One region of the Duganella sp. BJB1802 genome, then DNA from elsewhere that is predicted to be linked to it. Evidence: predicted binding sites of a transcription regulator. Region 1 holds the regulator's gene; each other region holds the start of a gene.
What was found. The regulator sigma-54, encoded in region 1, starts transcription at its own class of promoters, with help from an activator protein. The targets are predictions, from matches to a motif close to TGGCANGNAANCTGCTTT.

Region 1 (4,188 bases):
CCGGCCTCACCGCCGAGCAGGTCGGCTTCATCGGCGACGACGTGGTCGACCTGCCCATCCTCACGCGCGTCGGCTTCGCGGTGGCCGTGCCGAACGGCCGCGCCGAGGTGCTGGAGCGCGCCCACCACACCACGGTCGCCGCCGGCGGCCGCGGCGCCGTGCGCGAAGTGTGCGAACTGCTGCTGCACGCGCAGGGCACGTACGAGCGCGTGATGGCGCAGTTCCTGGTTTGACGAGGACCGAGCATGCATAAGAGAACAGCCCACCGCTGGCAGCTGACCATCGTGATGGTGGTCGGTGTGTTGGTCGCCGTCGGTAGCTTCTGGCTGGTGCAGGTGGTCAACCAGGCCGGCCAGCAGGCGCAGGCCGACCAGCACCGCGACGAGCCGGACTACATCATCGACCGCTTCAGCATGGTCCGCATGAACAAGACCGGCCAGCCGGCCTACATCATCTCCGGCGAGAAGCTGACCCACCGGCCGGTCGGCGACGCCTCCGACATCGACAAGCCGTACGTGCACAGCCTGTCCGGCGACCAGCCGCCGATGAATATGCATGCCGACACCGCCCATGTCGACCAGGGCAATACGCGCGTCAAGCTCAGTGGTAATGTGGACGTGGTGCGCCCGGCCACGCCGAAGGCGCAGGCGCTGCGCATGACGACCTCGACCCTGACGGTGTACCCGGACGAGGAACGGATGGAAACCACGGCGCCGGTGGCGCTGGAAATCGGCAACGCCACCGCCAACGGCGTCGGCATGAAGGCCAACAACGCCACCCGCGAAGTGCAGCTGGGCGGACGCGGGCAGCTGGTGCTGCCGCCGCGCCCCGGCCATTGAAGAACCAACGATGAAGAATGGAATGACGATGAAAAAACTGATGTTTTCGGCCGCCGTGCTGCTGATGGCGGCCTGTGCCGCCCACGCGGAAAAGGCCGACTCCACCAAGCCGACCACGATCCAGTACGACGACCTGCAGATCGACGACGTCAAGCAGGTCAAGACGCTGATCGGCAACGTGATCCTGACGCGCGGCACCTTGCTGCTGAAGTCGCCCAAGGCGGTGATGACCACCGACCCCGAAGGCTACGACTTCGTCGTGCTCACCAGCACGCCCGGCACGCCGGCCACCTTCCGCCAGAAGCGCGACGGCGCCGGCGACCAGTGGGTCGAGGGCGAGGCCGAGCGCATCGAATACAGCAACAAGACCGACCTGGTCAAGCTGTTCTCCAAGGCCAAGGTGCGTCGCCTCGAAGCGGGCCGCCTCAGCGACGAGGTCAACGGCGAGTTCATCTCCTACGACAGCCGCAAGGAACAGTTCGCCGTGAAGAACACCGTCACCGGCGAGAGCAAGCCGGGCGCCGGCCGCGGCACCATGGTGATCCAGCCGACCATCCGCCCGGCCGCGCCGGCCACCGCGCCAGCAACCACGCCGGCCGCGTCGACGCCGCCGGCCACGGAGAAGTGAGCATGGAACCATCCTGCGGTAGCACCCTGATCGTACGCGGCCTGCAAAAGACCTACGGCAAGCGCCAGGTCGTGCATGACGTCTCCCTGCAGGTCGAATGCGGCGAAGTGGTGGGCCTGCTCGGCCCCAACGGCGCCGGCAAGACCACCTCGTTCTACATGATCGTCGGCCTGGTGCCGTCGGACGCCGGCAGCATCGACATCAGCGGCACCGACATCTCCTCGCTGCCCATCCACCGCCGCGCCTCGCTCGGCTTGTCCTACCTGCCGCAGGAAGCGTCGGTGTTCCGCAAGCTGACGGTGGAAGAAAATATCCGCGCCGTCCTCGAAATTCAGAAAGTGGACGGCAAGCCTTTATCCAAGGCTGCCATTGATGAACGGCTCAATACCCTGCTGGCCGATTTGCAGATCGAAAAGCTGCGCGAGAACCAGGCGCTGTCGCTCTCGGGCGGCGAGCGCCGCCGCGTGGAGATCGCGCGCGCACTGGCGACCAACCCGCGCTTCGTGCTGCTCGACGAACCATTCGCCGGGGTCGACCCGATCGCCGTCATTGAGATCCAGCGCATCGTGCGCTTCCTCAAGGAACGCGGCATCGGCGTCCTCATTACCGATCACAATGTGCGCGAGACGCTGGGCATCTGCGACCGCGCATATATCATCAACCAGGGCACGGTATTGGCTTCAGGCCGGCCAGACGACATCATCGCCAACGAATCGGTGCGTCGCGTGTATCTGGGTGAACACTTCCGTATGTAAAACCCATGAAACAGTCTTTGCAACTGCGCACGTCGCAGCACCTCGCGCTGACGCCTCAGCTGCAGCAGTCGATCCGGCTGCTGCAACTGTCGACGCTGGAGCTGCATCAGGAACTGGAACAGCTGCTGACCGATAATCCGCTGCTGGAGCGCCTCGACGACCCGCTGGACCGCTCGCTGCGGCTGCTGTCGGACGGCGCCATCAGCCAACAAGCCCCGGTCGGCGACGCGCCGCCCGAAGGCCCGCCCAACGCCCAGGAAGCGCCTGCCGCCGACGCCGACAACTACGACGGCCCGGCCGCCGACACCGAGAGCACCAGCAGCGACGCCGACGTCGACTGGAGCGACGCCGGCCGCAGCAAGGCGCCCGACGACGAGGATTCGCGCCCGCAGCTCGAGGCCAGCCACTGCACGCTGCGCGAGCACCTGATGGAGCAGATGCGCGTGACGGTGCTGGAGATGCGCGACCGCGCGCTGGTCGAGCTGATCATCGACGCGCTGGACGAGAACGGCTACCTCGAGGAATCGCTGGACGAGATCCACGCCCGCCTGCCGGAGGAGCTGGAGGTGGACATCGACGAGCTGCGCACCGCCTTGTCGCTGCTGCAAAGCTTCGACCCGATGGGCGTGGGCGCGCGCAACGCGTCCGAATGTTTGGCGCTGCAGATCAAGCGCCTGCCGGGCATACCGATGGTGACGCGGCGCATGGCGCTGGCCATCGTGGAAAATCATCTGACCTGGTTCGCCCAGCGCGACTTCAACAAATTGAAGAAGGCGCTGGTGTGCGACGACGAGGATTTGCGCGAAGCACAAACCGTCATCCGCCAGTGCAATCCACATCCGGGCTCGGCGTTCGCGTCGGACGTGTCGGACTACGTGGTGCCGGACGTGATCGTCAAAAAAGCGCGCAACGGCTGGCAAGTGAGCCTCAACAACGACGTCATGCCGCGCCTGCGCGTGAACGCCATGTACGCCAACCTGCTCAAGCAGGGAAAAGGCGAGGGCGCGATGGGCGCGCAGCTGCAGGAAGCGAAGTGGCTGATCAAGAATATGCGCCAGCGTTTCGACACGATTTTGCGCGTCGCACAAGCGATAGTAGAACGACAAAAGAACTTTTTCTCCCATGGCGCGGTTGCCATGCGCCCCCTTGTGCTTCGCGAAATTGCTGATACACTGGGTCTACACGAGAGCACTATTTCTCGTGTAACAACTCAAAAATATATGCTGACCCCGCATGGCATGTTTGAGTTGAAATATTTCTTTGGTAGCCATGTCGCCACCGAAGCGGGGGGGGAAGCAAGTTCGACGGCGATACGCGCACTCATCGTGCAATTGACAGGAGCAGAAGACCCGAAAAATCCTTTATCCGACAGTAAGATTGCGGACATGCTGGGAGAACAAGGCATGGTGATTGCGCGACGAACTGTTGCCAAATATCGCGAAGCTTTAAAGATCCCGCCAGTCAGTCTCCGCAAGTCTTTGTAGTTACTTGGTTCCTGCGCGCCCGGTGGCAATGGGCCCCGCACTAACCGTAAGAAGCGACATTATCTTTAGGAGTGTGTATGAATCTCACCATCAGTGGACATCATCTCGAAGTGACCTCTGCCATCCGTGAATACGTGCAGAGCAAGCTGGAACGCGTCACCCGCCACTTTGATCAAGTGATTGATATTGCTGTCATCCTGACCGTAGATAACCTTAAAGAGAAAGAGAAACGCCAGAAGGCTGAAATCAACCTGCGCATGTCGGGCAAGACCGTCTACGTGGAAAGCCTGTCGCAGGACCTGTACGCCGCCATCGACACCTTGGTCGACAAGCTGGATCGGCAGGTCATGAAGTACAAAGCCAAGGTCCAAGAGCACGGCCACGATGCGATCAAGCATCTCCCGGATAGCTACGAACCCGCTGCCGCCGCCCTATAACAACGGCCTCGGCACCATCAAACTAAGGGCGCACTGGCGCCCTTT
Region 2 (4,188 bases), on a different contig from region 1:
CTACACTCCCGAGGCGCCGATGCTGCTGCGGAATGACCTGCTGCAGTACACGCATCCCGCGCCGCGCACCTTGCGGGTGCTGTGGATCGCGCCCGAGCAAAGCCACGCCTACGTGTTCGACGTGGCGGCGCGTTCGGCCGACGTCGAGCTGGTCGCGCTGCCGCTGCTGCAGGCCGACCTGCGCGCCGGCCGCGCGCGCGTGCTGGCGGCCGATCCCTACCTGATGGTGGTCAGCCAGGAGCTGCTGCCGCCCAAGCACCTGCAGCTGCGCGCCCGCGCGTGGCGGATCGTCGAAGCGCTGGTGGCGCAGGAGCCGGGCATCTACGAGGCGCGCCTGCGCGGCCAGCTGGTGGCGCAGGCCACCGTCGACCATGGCGTCTCCCATCCGACTATCTACCGCTACCTGCGCCGCTACTGGCAGCGCGGCCAGACACCCAACGCGCTGCTGCCCGACTACTGCAACTCCGGCGGTCGCGGCAAGGTACGCCAGGCCTCGGCCGGCGTCAAGCGCGGCCGCCCGCGCAAGAACGACGCCGGCGACGGTCCCGGCCTGAACGCCGACGAGGAGATCCGCCGCACCTTCCGCGTCGCCATCGCGCGCTACGCGGCGGGCCACGCCAAGTTCTCGCGGCTGGGCGCCTACCAGCAGATGCTGGCCGATTTCTTCAGCGGGCGCCGCGTCGATGCCGACAGCGGCCGCGTGCTGGCCGCGCAGGACGCCCCCGCTGCCGTGCTGCCGACCTTCGGCCAGTTCAACTACTGGCTCGACCACGACGACGACCGCCCGCCGGAAGTGGCACGCCGCAGCGCCGCCGCCACCGCGCGCGGATTGCCGCCACAGGGCCTGCAGCCGGCCGGCGCCGGTCCGCCATCCACACCGGCCCGGACACCAACGCCGGCATGGGGCCCGGCGCCGACGGTGGCTGGCAGCCTCCTTCCGACGGCCGTCCCGGCGCCTGCTTCCACCTGGACGTGGTGCGCGCCGAAGTGCAGCTGGTCTCGCGCGCCGACCGCCAGCAGACCATCGGCCGGCCGCTGGTCTACGTGGCGATCGACGCCTTCAGCCACATGGTGGCCGGGGTTTACATCGGCATGGGCGCCGCCAGCTGGCAGCACGCCATGCTGGCGCTGGCCCACTGCGGCGCCGACAAACAGCGCTACAGCCAGCAGTTCGGCCGCCGCATCGAGGCCGCGCAGTGGCCCAGCCGCCACCTGCCGGACACGCTGTCCACCCACGCCGCCCTGAGCGGCGGCGCCCAGCGCGACACCCTGCTCAACAACTTCAACCTGCGCTGCGTCGCCGCCAACGATGGCCCGGACGACTGGCGCGCGGTGCTGGCCAAGCGCTTCCAGCTGCTGGCGCCGGACGCCGCCGGCGCCCCGTGCCGGCTGGACGGCGTGCTCGATCTGGAGCAGTTCACCCGCATCGTCATCGACTGCGTCCTGTACCACAACAACAGCGCGCCGCTGCCGTACGCCGGCCACGCCACGCCGCGCGCACTGTGGGAATGGGGCGTGGCCCATCGCGGCGGCAGCCTGAAGACCTATCCCGAACAGCTGCTGCGCTGCAGCCTGATGCCGGCGGCGCAAGCCACCGTCACCGCCGACGGCATTGAACTGTCCGGCGTCGCCTACACCTGTGCGCGCGCCATCAACGAGCGCTGGTTCGAGCGTGCGCGCTCGCGCGGACAATGGCATGTGCGGGTGGCCTACGATCCGGCCGACATGGACATGATTTATTTGTTGGACCCCAACGCGCCGATGCAATTCCACGCCTGCCACATGGCCGACGGCGGCGGCGGCATGCAGCGCCACCTGGCCGCGGAGGAAATCGCCCTGCTGCCGCGTCCAGTTCCCGCCATCCCCGCAGCACCCCTACGTAGCACTACGCACGCCATCGCCAGTTTCGCCAACTGAAACGCCCACGGCGCTGTCCAGCGCCGTGCATACCACTTCTTCCCATTCCGGTGCGCGCCTCTCGCTGGTGCGGCGCGTCGCCTCCACATTCGCTTCGCCCGCGCCGGAGGGACAAATAAAGTCTGTCGCCGCCGGCGTCCTTTCGTGCCTCCGGCGCGGCGGACAAGGGCCGCGAAAGAACATTGTTTTATGCCGTTCCGCCTTGCGCCATAAGGATCGCTTCAACGGCGAAGCATGTTTATTTTGTCCCGCGCCGTGGCACGCCGATTGCTAGATAGGGGCTATGGAATCGCAAGTCACGAAAGGGCGTCGATGAATAGCAAAACAGTAAAATCGTTTAAATCGTTTAGTTCATTTACTCGAAGGGATTTCCTGTACCGCGCGGCAGCGGTCAGCGGCACCGGCCTGCTGCTCAACACCATGAACGCCTGGGGCATGGGCATGGATTCGACGGCGTCCGCGCCGCCGGCGCTGAGCGGCAGCGGCAAGGGCAAGAAGGTGCTGATACTGGGCGCCGGCCTGGCCGGCATGACCGCCGCCTACGAGCTGGGAAAGCTGGGCTATCACTGCCAGATCCTGGAAGCGCGCGCCTTCGCCGGCGGCCGCTGCCAGACAGCGCGCAAGGGCTTCAGCCTGACCGAGCTCGGAGGCGAAAAGCAGACCTGCGATTTCGACGACGGCCAGTACATCAACCACGGCCCATGGCGCATCCCGCTGCACCACCAGTCCACGCTGCACTACACGCGATTGTTCGAGGTGCCGCTGGAGGTCATGGTCAACGATAACGACCACGCCTTCGTCTACTCGGAAAACGCCGGTCCCTACGCCGGCAAGCGCATGCGCGTGGCCGAGATCAAGGCCGACATGCGCGGCCACGTCTCCGAGCTGCTGGCCAAGTCGGTCAAGAACAAGCAGCTGGACCAGGAACTGACCGCCGACGACCAGCGCCTGCTGCTGGACTACCTGGCGCACGAAGGCCAGCTGGCCGGCGCCGACCTGCAATACAAAGGCCGCAGCGGCCGTGGCTTCACCGTCAATCCCGGCGCCGGCCTGTCGCCGGGACCGGGCACGCCGTCCGATCCGCTGGGCTTCAAGGACCTGCTGGCGTCCAAGCTGGGCAACGTCTACAGCGCGGTGCAGGACTTCCCGATGCAGAACACCATGTTCCAGCCGGTCGGCGGCATGGACGCCATCGCCAAGGCGTTCGAAAAACGCGTCGGCAAGAACATCCGCTACCGCGCCGAGGTGCAGACCATCCGCCAGAACGACAAGGGCGTCACCGTCACCTACAAGGACACCGGCAGCGGCAAGGTCGCCAGCATCGGCGCCGACTACTGCCTGGTGGCGATGCCGCTGTCGGTGCTGCGCCAGATCGACACCGACTTCTCGGACAAGTTCAAGAAGGCCGTCGCCACGGTCGCCTACGCGCCGGTCGGCAAGATCGGCCTGCAGATGAAGCGCCGCTTCTGGGAGGAGGACGAGCACCTGTACGGCGGCCATATCCTCACCGACCTGAAAGGCATCAACACCATCTCGATGCCGTCCTACGGCTGGCAGAAGAAGAAGGGCGTGCTGCTCGGTTATTACCAGTACCAGACGGCCGCCATCGAGACCAGCGCGCTGTCGCCGAAGGAGCGCGCCGCGTTCGCGCTGGAGGCGGGACAGAAGATCTTCCCGCAGTACACCGAGAACTTCGAGACCGCGTTCTCGGTCGCCTGGCACCGCGTGCAGTACAACCTGGGCGGCTGGGCCGAATGGACCGAGAAGACCCGCGCCGCCGCCTACCCGATCCTGCTGGAGGGCGAGGGCCGCGTGCTGCTGGCCGGCGAGCACCTGAGCTACCTGACCGGCTGGCAGGCCGGCGCCATCGAATCTGCGTGGCAGCAGATCGCCAAGATCCATGAAAGGGCCAGCGCATGAAGGAAGCGTTGATCAAGGCGGCGATGGTGCTGGTCGCGCTGTTGGCGGCCGGCGCCAGCGCGCCGTCGCGCGCGCAGCAGATGGATGGCAAGGCGCTGTTCCTGAAAAACTGCGCGGCCTGCCACCAGGCCACCGGCAAGGGCATACCGGGCGCCTTCCCGGCGCTGGCGGGGAACAAGTTCGTGCAAGGGAAGGGCACCGACGTCGCCACGGTGCTGCTCAAGGGGCGCGGCGGCATGCCGGACTTCAGCGACAGCTTGAGCGACGCGGAAATCGCCACCGTGCTCAGTTTCGTGCGCAGCAGCTGGGGCAACCAGGGCGCGCCGCTCAGCGAGTCCGAAGTGCTGGCGC
Region 3 (4,188 bases), on a different contig from region 1:
GAAGGCCGCCGCGTACAGGATGGTGTCCTCGGTGCCGAGGAACTTGGAGATCGCCTGCTCCAGCTGCTTGTGCACCGTCTGCGTGCCGCAGATGAAGCGTACCGAGGACAGGCCATAACCATATTTTTCGGTCGCCGCGATGGACGCCTGCGCCACCCATTCCTGGCCGGACAGGCCCAGGTAGTTGTTGGCGCACATATTGATCAGCATTCGACCGTCTTCGCTCATCACTTCCGCGCCCTGGCGCGAGGCCAGTACGCGTTCTGGCTTGTAGAGGCCCTGCTCGCGCAATTGGTCGAGGTTTTGCTGCAGGCCGCTGAAGAAGGTGCTTTTTGCTGGAGTGGTCATGATGGTTCCTGTCTGTGGTACGATTTCACTACGTTATGAGAAATCCGTTATATCAAACTCAAATTCAATATATCGAATATTACAGAACACCAGTGAACAGCGCAAGCCGTGCGCGCGCAATCATTCACTTGAAATTTAGCCCATCTGCCGAATAAAACAATGAACACACCCGTTTCGACCAATGCACCTCCAGAAGTCGGCGCCGCCCTGCAGCGGCTGCGCCTGGCCCGTGGCCTGACGCTGGAGGATCTGTCGCGCATTGCCGGCGTCTCCAAGTCGATGCTGTCCCAGATCGAGCGGGAAAAGGCGAATCCGACCATCGCCATCACCTGGCGGCTGGCCAACGCGTTGGGAGTGCAGATCGGCGAGCTGCTGGCGACAGCCGAACGGGAAACGGAGACCATCCGTGTGATCGACGCGCACGAAATCCCCACCCTGCCCGGCCATCATGCCGGCTACGTGCTGCGCATACTGGGTCCGCTGGAACTGGCCAGCAAATATGAGTGGTATGAACTGACGCTGGCGCCGGGCGGAGAGCTGGCGTCGCAGGGACACGATCCGGGCGCGCAGGAGCATCTGACGCTGCTGCACGGCTCAGTGGAGGTGGAGGTCGGAACCGACAAGAAGAAGGTAAAGCTGGGCAGCACGGCGCGCTACCCGGGGGACCAGCAGCACATCATCCGCAACGTCGGCAAGACCGAGGCGAAGGCGGTGCTGGTGGTCATACACCGATAATTACCAGTTCGATTCACGCTCCGGCGTGGAGCTGATGCGGTGGATGGCGAGGTCGGCGCCCTGGAACTCGTCCTCCGGGTCCAGGCGCAGGCCCAGTGTGGCTTTCAGCACGCCGTAGATGGCGAAGCCGCCCGCCAGCGCGATCACCACGCCCAACACGGTGCCGCCCAACTGCGCGGCAAACGAGACGCCGCCGATGCCGCCCAGCGCCTTCTGGCCGAAGATCCCCGCCGCGATGCCGCCCCATGCGCCGCACAGGCCATGCAGCGGCCACACGCCCAACACGTCGTCGATCTTCCATTTGTTCTGCGCCAGCGTGAACATCCAGACAAACACCGCGCCGGCGATCGCGCCGGTGGCCAGTGCGCCCAGCGGGTGCATCAGGTCCGAGCCGGCGCACACCGCCACCAGGCCGGCCAGCGGACCGTTGTAGGCGAAGCCGGGATCGTTCTTCCCCATCAGCAGCGCGACCAGCGTGCCGCCGACCATCGCCATCAGCGAGTTCACCGCCACCAGGCCGTTCATCTTGTCCAGCGCCTGCGCGCTCATGACGTTGAAGCCGAACCAGCCCACCGTAAGGATCCACGCGCCCAGCGCCAGGAAGGGAATCGACGATGGCGGATGGGCGGCGATGGCGCCGTTCTTCATGTAGCGTCCACGGCGCGCGCCCAGCAGCAGCACCGCCGGCAAGGCGATCCAGCCGCCGACCGCGTGCACCACCACCGAGCCGGCGAAGTCGTGGAACTCGGCGCCGAACGCGGACATCAACCATTCCTGCACGCCGAAGCGGTGGTTCCAGACGATGCCCTCGTAGAATGGATAGACCAGGCCGACCAGCAGCGCGGTGGCGATCAGCTGCGGATGGAAGCGCGCCCGCTCGGCGATACCGCCCGAGATGATCGCCGGGATGGCGGCGGCGAACGTCAGCAGGAAGAAGAACTTGACCAACTCATAGCCGTTCTTGGCGGCCAGCACCTCGGCCGAGGAGAAGAAGTTGACGCCGTAGGCGATGCTGTAGCCGACGAAAAAGTAGGCGATCGTCGATACCGCGAAATCCACCAGGATCTTGACCAGCGCGTTGACCTGGTTTTTCTTGCGCACCGTGCCCAGCTCCAGAAACGCGAAGCCGGCATGCATGGCCAAAATCATGATGGCGCCTAGCAGTATGAACAATGCATTGGCGCCGTCTTTGTATCCATCCATCAAAATCTCTCCCCAAAATAATGCAAAAATTGACAACGAGCACTGATAAAAGCAATTTTCGTTCCAATTTGGTGCAGATTTTAAGTGGTTGATTTTATGATGTTTTTATTTTGTGCAGGAAGCCGCACCAAGTCCGTGCGCACCGAAATAAGGCGTCATTTTGGTGCGTGCGGACTCGGGACTCAGATCGGGGCGCCGGGCGGGATTGCCGGCAGTGCGCGTAGCTTGACGCTGTGCGGATCTGCCAGATAAGCGGTGATCTGCGCGGCGGCCTGCTTGCGGCTGTCGGCGGTGACGCCTTTGCCGGGGTTCTTTTGCAGCCATTGCGCCAGCTCGCGCGCCGATTGGCGCACCTCGGCGTCGACTTGCGGATGCAGCTTGCCGCTATCGAGCAGATTCAAGGTCGCATCGATCACGACCCAGTTGGCGGCCAGTTGCACCGCTTCTCCGCCAGCCAGCGAGGCGGGCACCGGCTCGCGCTTCCATGTCTTTTGCAGCAGCAGCGACAGCACTTCCTGCACGCCGGGCTGCTGCGCGTCGCGCGCGTGCTGCCAGGCGACGCGGTTGATGCGGGCCGGATCCAGCAGGAAGCCGGCGGTCTGCGCGGCGCCCGCCTCGGCGATCGAGAAGGCGTCGAACACCGAGTCCATGCGGGTGGCGAAGTATTCGCGGCTGCGCTCATGGCCCATGGCCGGCGGCGTCAGGACGTCGAGCACATTGGCCGGCAGCGCCAGGTATTCGGCGCGCAGGCTGTCCGCCAGCCGGTTCAGCGCCTGGCGCTGCACCGATGCGTCGACCGCCTTGATGCCCGCCTTGGCGATGCCGGCCTTGACGTCGCCGCTGCTGGCGTAATCGAAATCGCCGCCGCCGATCAGCCGCGCAAGCGCTTCGCCTTGATAGCGCTGCAGCAGGTAGAGCGGCACCAGTCGCGCTTCCAGTTCGCCGAGCTGCCGGCTGTCGGGTAGCACATCTGCCGAGAAGGTTTGCAGCCCGCGCTGGCGTACGGCGCCCAGCTGGTCCCAGGTCTTGATCGAGTCGGCGCCGAAGTCCCACAGCAGGCCGTCGGGATGGCTGGAGCCGGGCGAGCGGTCGTCCTGGTCGCTGGAGTACAGCATGCCTGCCGCGCGCGCGTCGGCGCGCAGCTTGGCCAGCGCCGCCTGCTCCTGGGCGCCGCTGCCGAAATCGCCGTAGATGTATTTGACGATGTAGTCGTCCCACGGTCCGACGCCGACGCCGTAGGCATCGGCGATATCGACGTTGCCTTTGGCGTCCAGTTTGAGGATGGGATGCGGGTAGTCCATCACCGAGCCATTGCCCATGCGGCTGGCGGCGAAGTTGTGGGCGAAGCCCAGCGTGTGGCCGACTTCGTGCGCGGCCAGCTGCCGCAGGCGCGCCAGCGCCATGGCCTCGGCCAGTTTCTGCTTGTCGGCCGGGGCGTTCTTGCCGTATGGGGCGAGCAGGCTTTCGGCGATCAGGATGTCCTGCCGCACGCGCTGCGAACCCAGTGTGACGGCGCCACGGATAATCTCGCCGGTGCGCGGATCGGCCAGCGCGTTCCCGTAGGACCAGCCGCGCGTGGCGCGGTGCACCCAGTGGATCACGTTGTAGCGGATGTCCATCGCGTCCACGCCCTCGGGCAGCAGCTCGACGCGATAGGCGTCCTTGAAGCCGGCCTTCTCGAAGGCGCTGGCCCACCACGACGCGCCGGCGATCAGCGCCGAGCGCACCGGCTCCGGCGCGCCACGGTCGACGTAGTAGACGATGGGCTTCTTGACCGTGCTGACCGCCGCCGATGGATCGGTTTTCTCAAGGCGGTGCCGCACCTGCCAGTGCACGTCGATGCTGCTGGCGAGCGGCGTGGCGAAGTCGTAGTAGCTGGCGTCGAAGCCGCCGGAATATGGA

Region 2: HUX88_RS17130 (flavin monoamine oxidase family protein) is a predicted target of sigma-54. The motif match lies at 2,174-2,191, and genes of this name have one in related genera.
Region 3: HUX88_RS18495 (ammonium transporter) is a predicted target of sigma-54. The motif match lies at 2,335-2,352, and genes of this name have one in related genera.

Annotation. Positions count from the first base shown of each region.
Region 1 covers NZ_JABWEF010000009.1:902-5,089, reverse strand. The annotation lists gene HUX88_RS15415 (HAD family hydrolase) at 1-233, shown strand, start outside; gene lptC (LPS export ABC transporter periplasmic protein LptC) at 246-839, shown strand; gene lptA (lipopolysaccharide transport periplasmic protein LptA) at 868-1,467, shown strand; gene lptB (LPS export ABC transporter ATP-binding protein) at 1,470-2,222, shown strand; gene HUX88_RS15395 (RNA polymerase factor sigma-54) at 2,228-3,706, shown strand; gene hpf (ribosome hibernation-promoting factor, HPF/YfiA family) at 3,784-4,143, shown strand.
Region 2 covers NZ_JABWEF010000010.1:122,877-127,064, forward strand. The annotation lists gene HUX88_RS32440 (hypothetical protein) at 20-1,246, shown strand; gene HUX88_RS17125 (Mu transposase C-terminal domain-containing protein) at 1,129-1,917, shown strand; gene HUX88_RS17130 (flavin monoamine oxidase family protein) at 2,230-3,837, shown strand; gene HUX88_RS17135 (cytochrome c) at 3,834-4,188, shown strand, end outside.
Region 3 covers NZ_JABWEF010000011.1:187,297-191,484, forward strand. The annotation lists gene kbl (glycine C-acetyltransferase) at 1-348, opposite strand, end outside; gene HUX88_RS18490 (helix-turn-helix domain-containing protein) at 508-1,083, shown strand; gene HUX88_RS18495 (ammonium transporter) at 1,084-2,286, opposite strand; gene HUX88_RS18500 (zinc-dependent metalloprotease) at 2,469-4,188, opposite strand, start outside.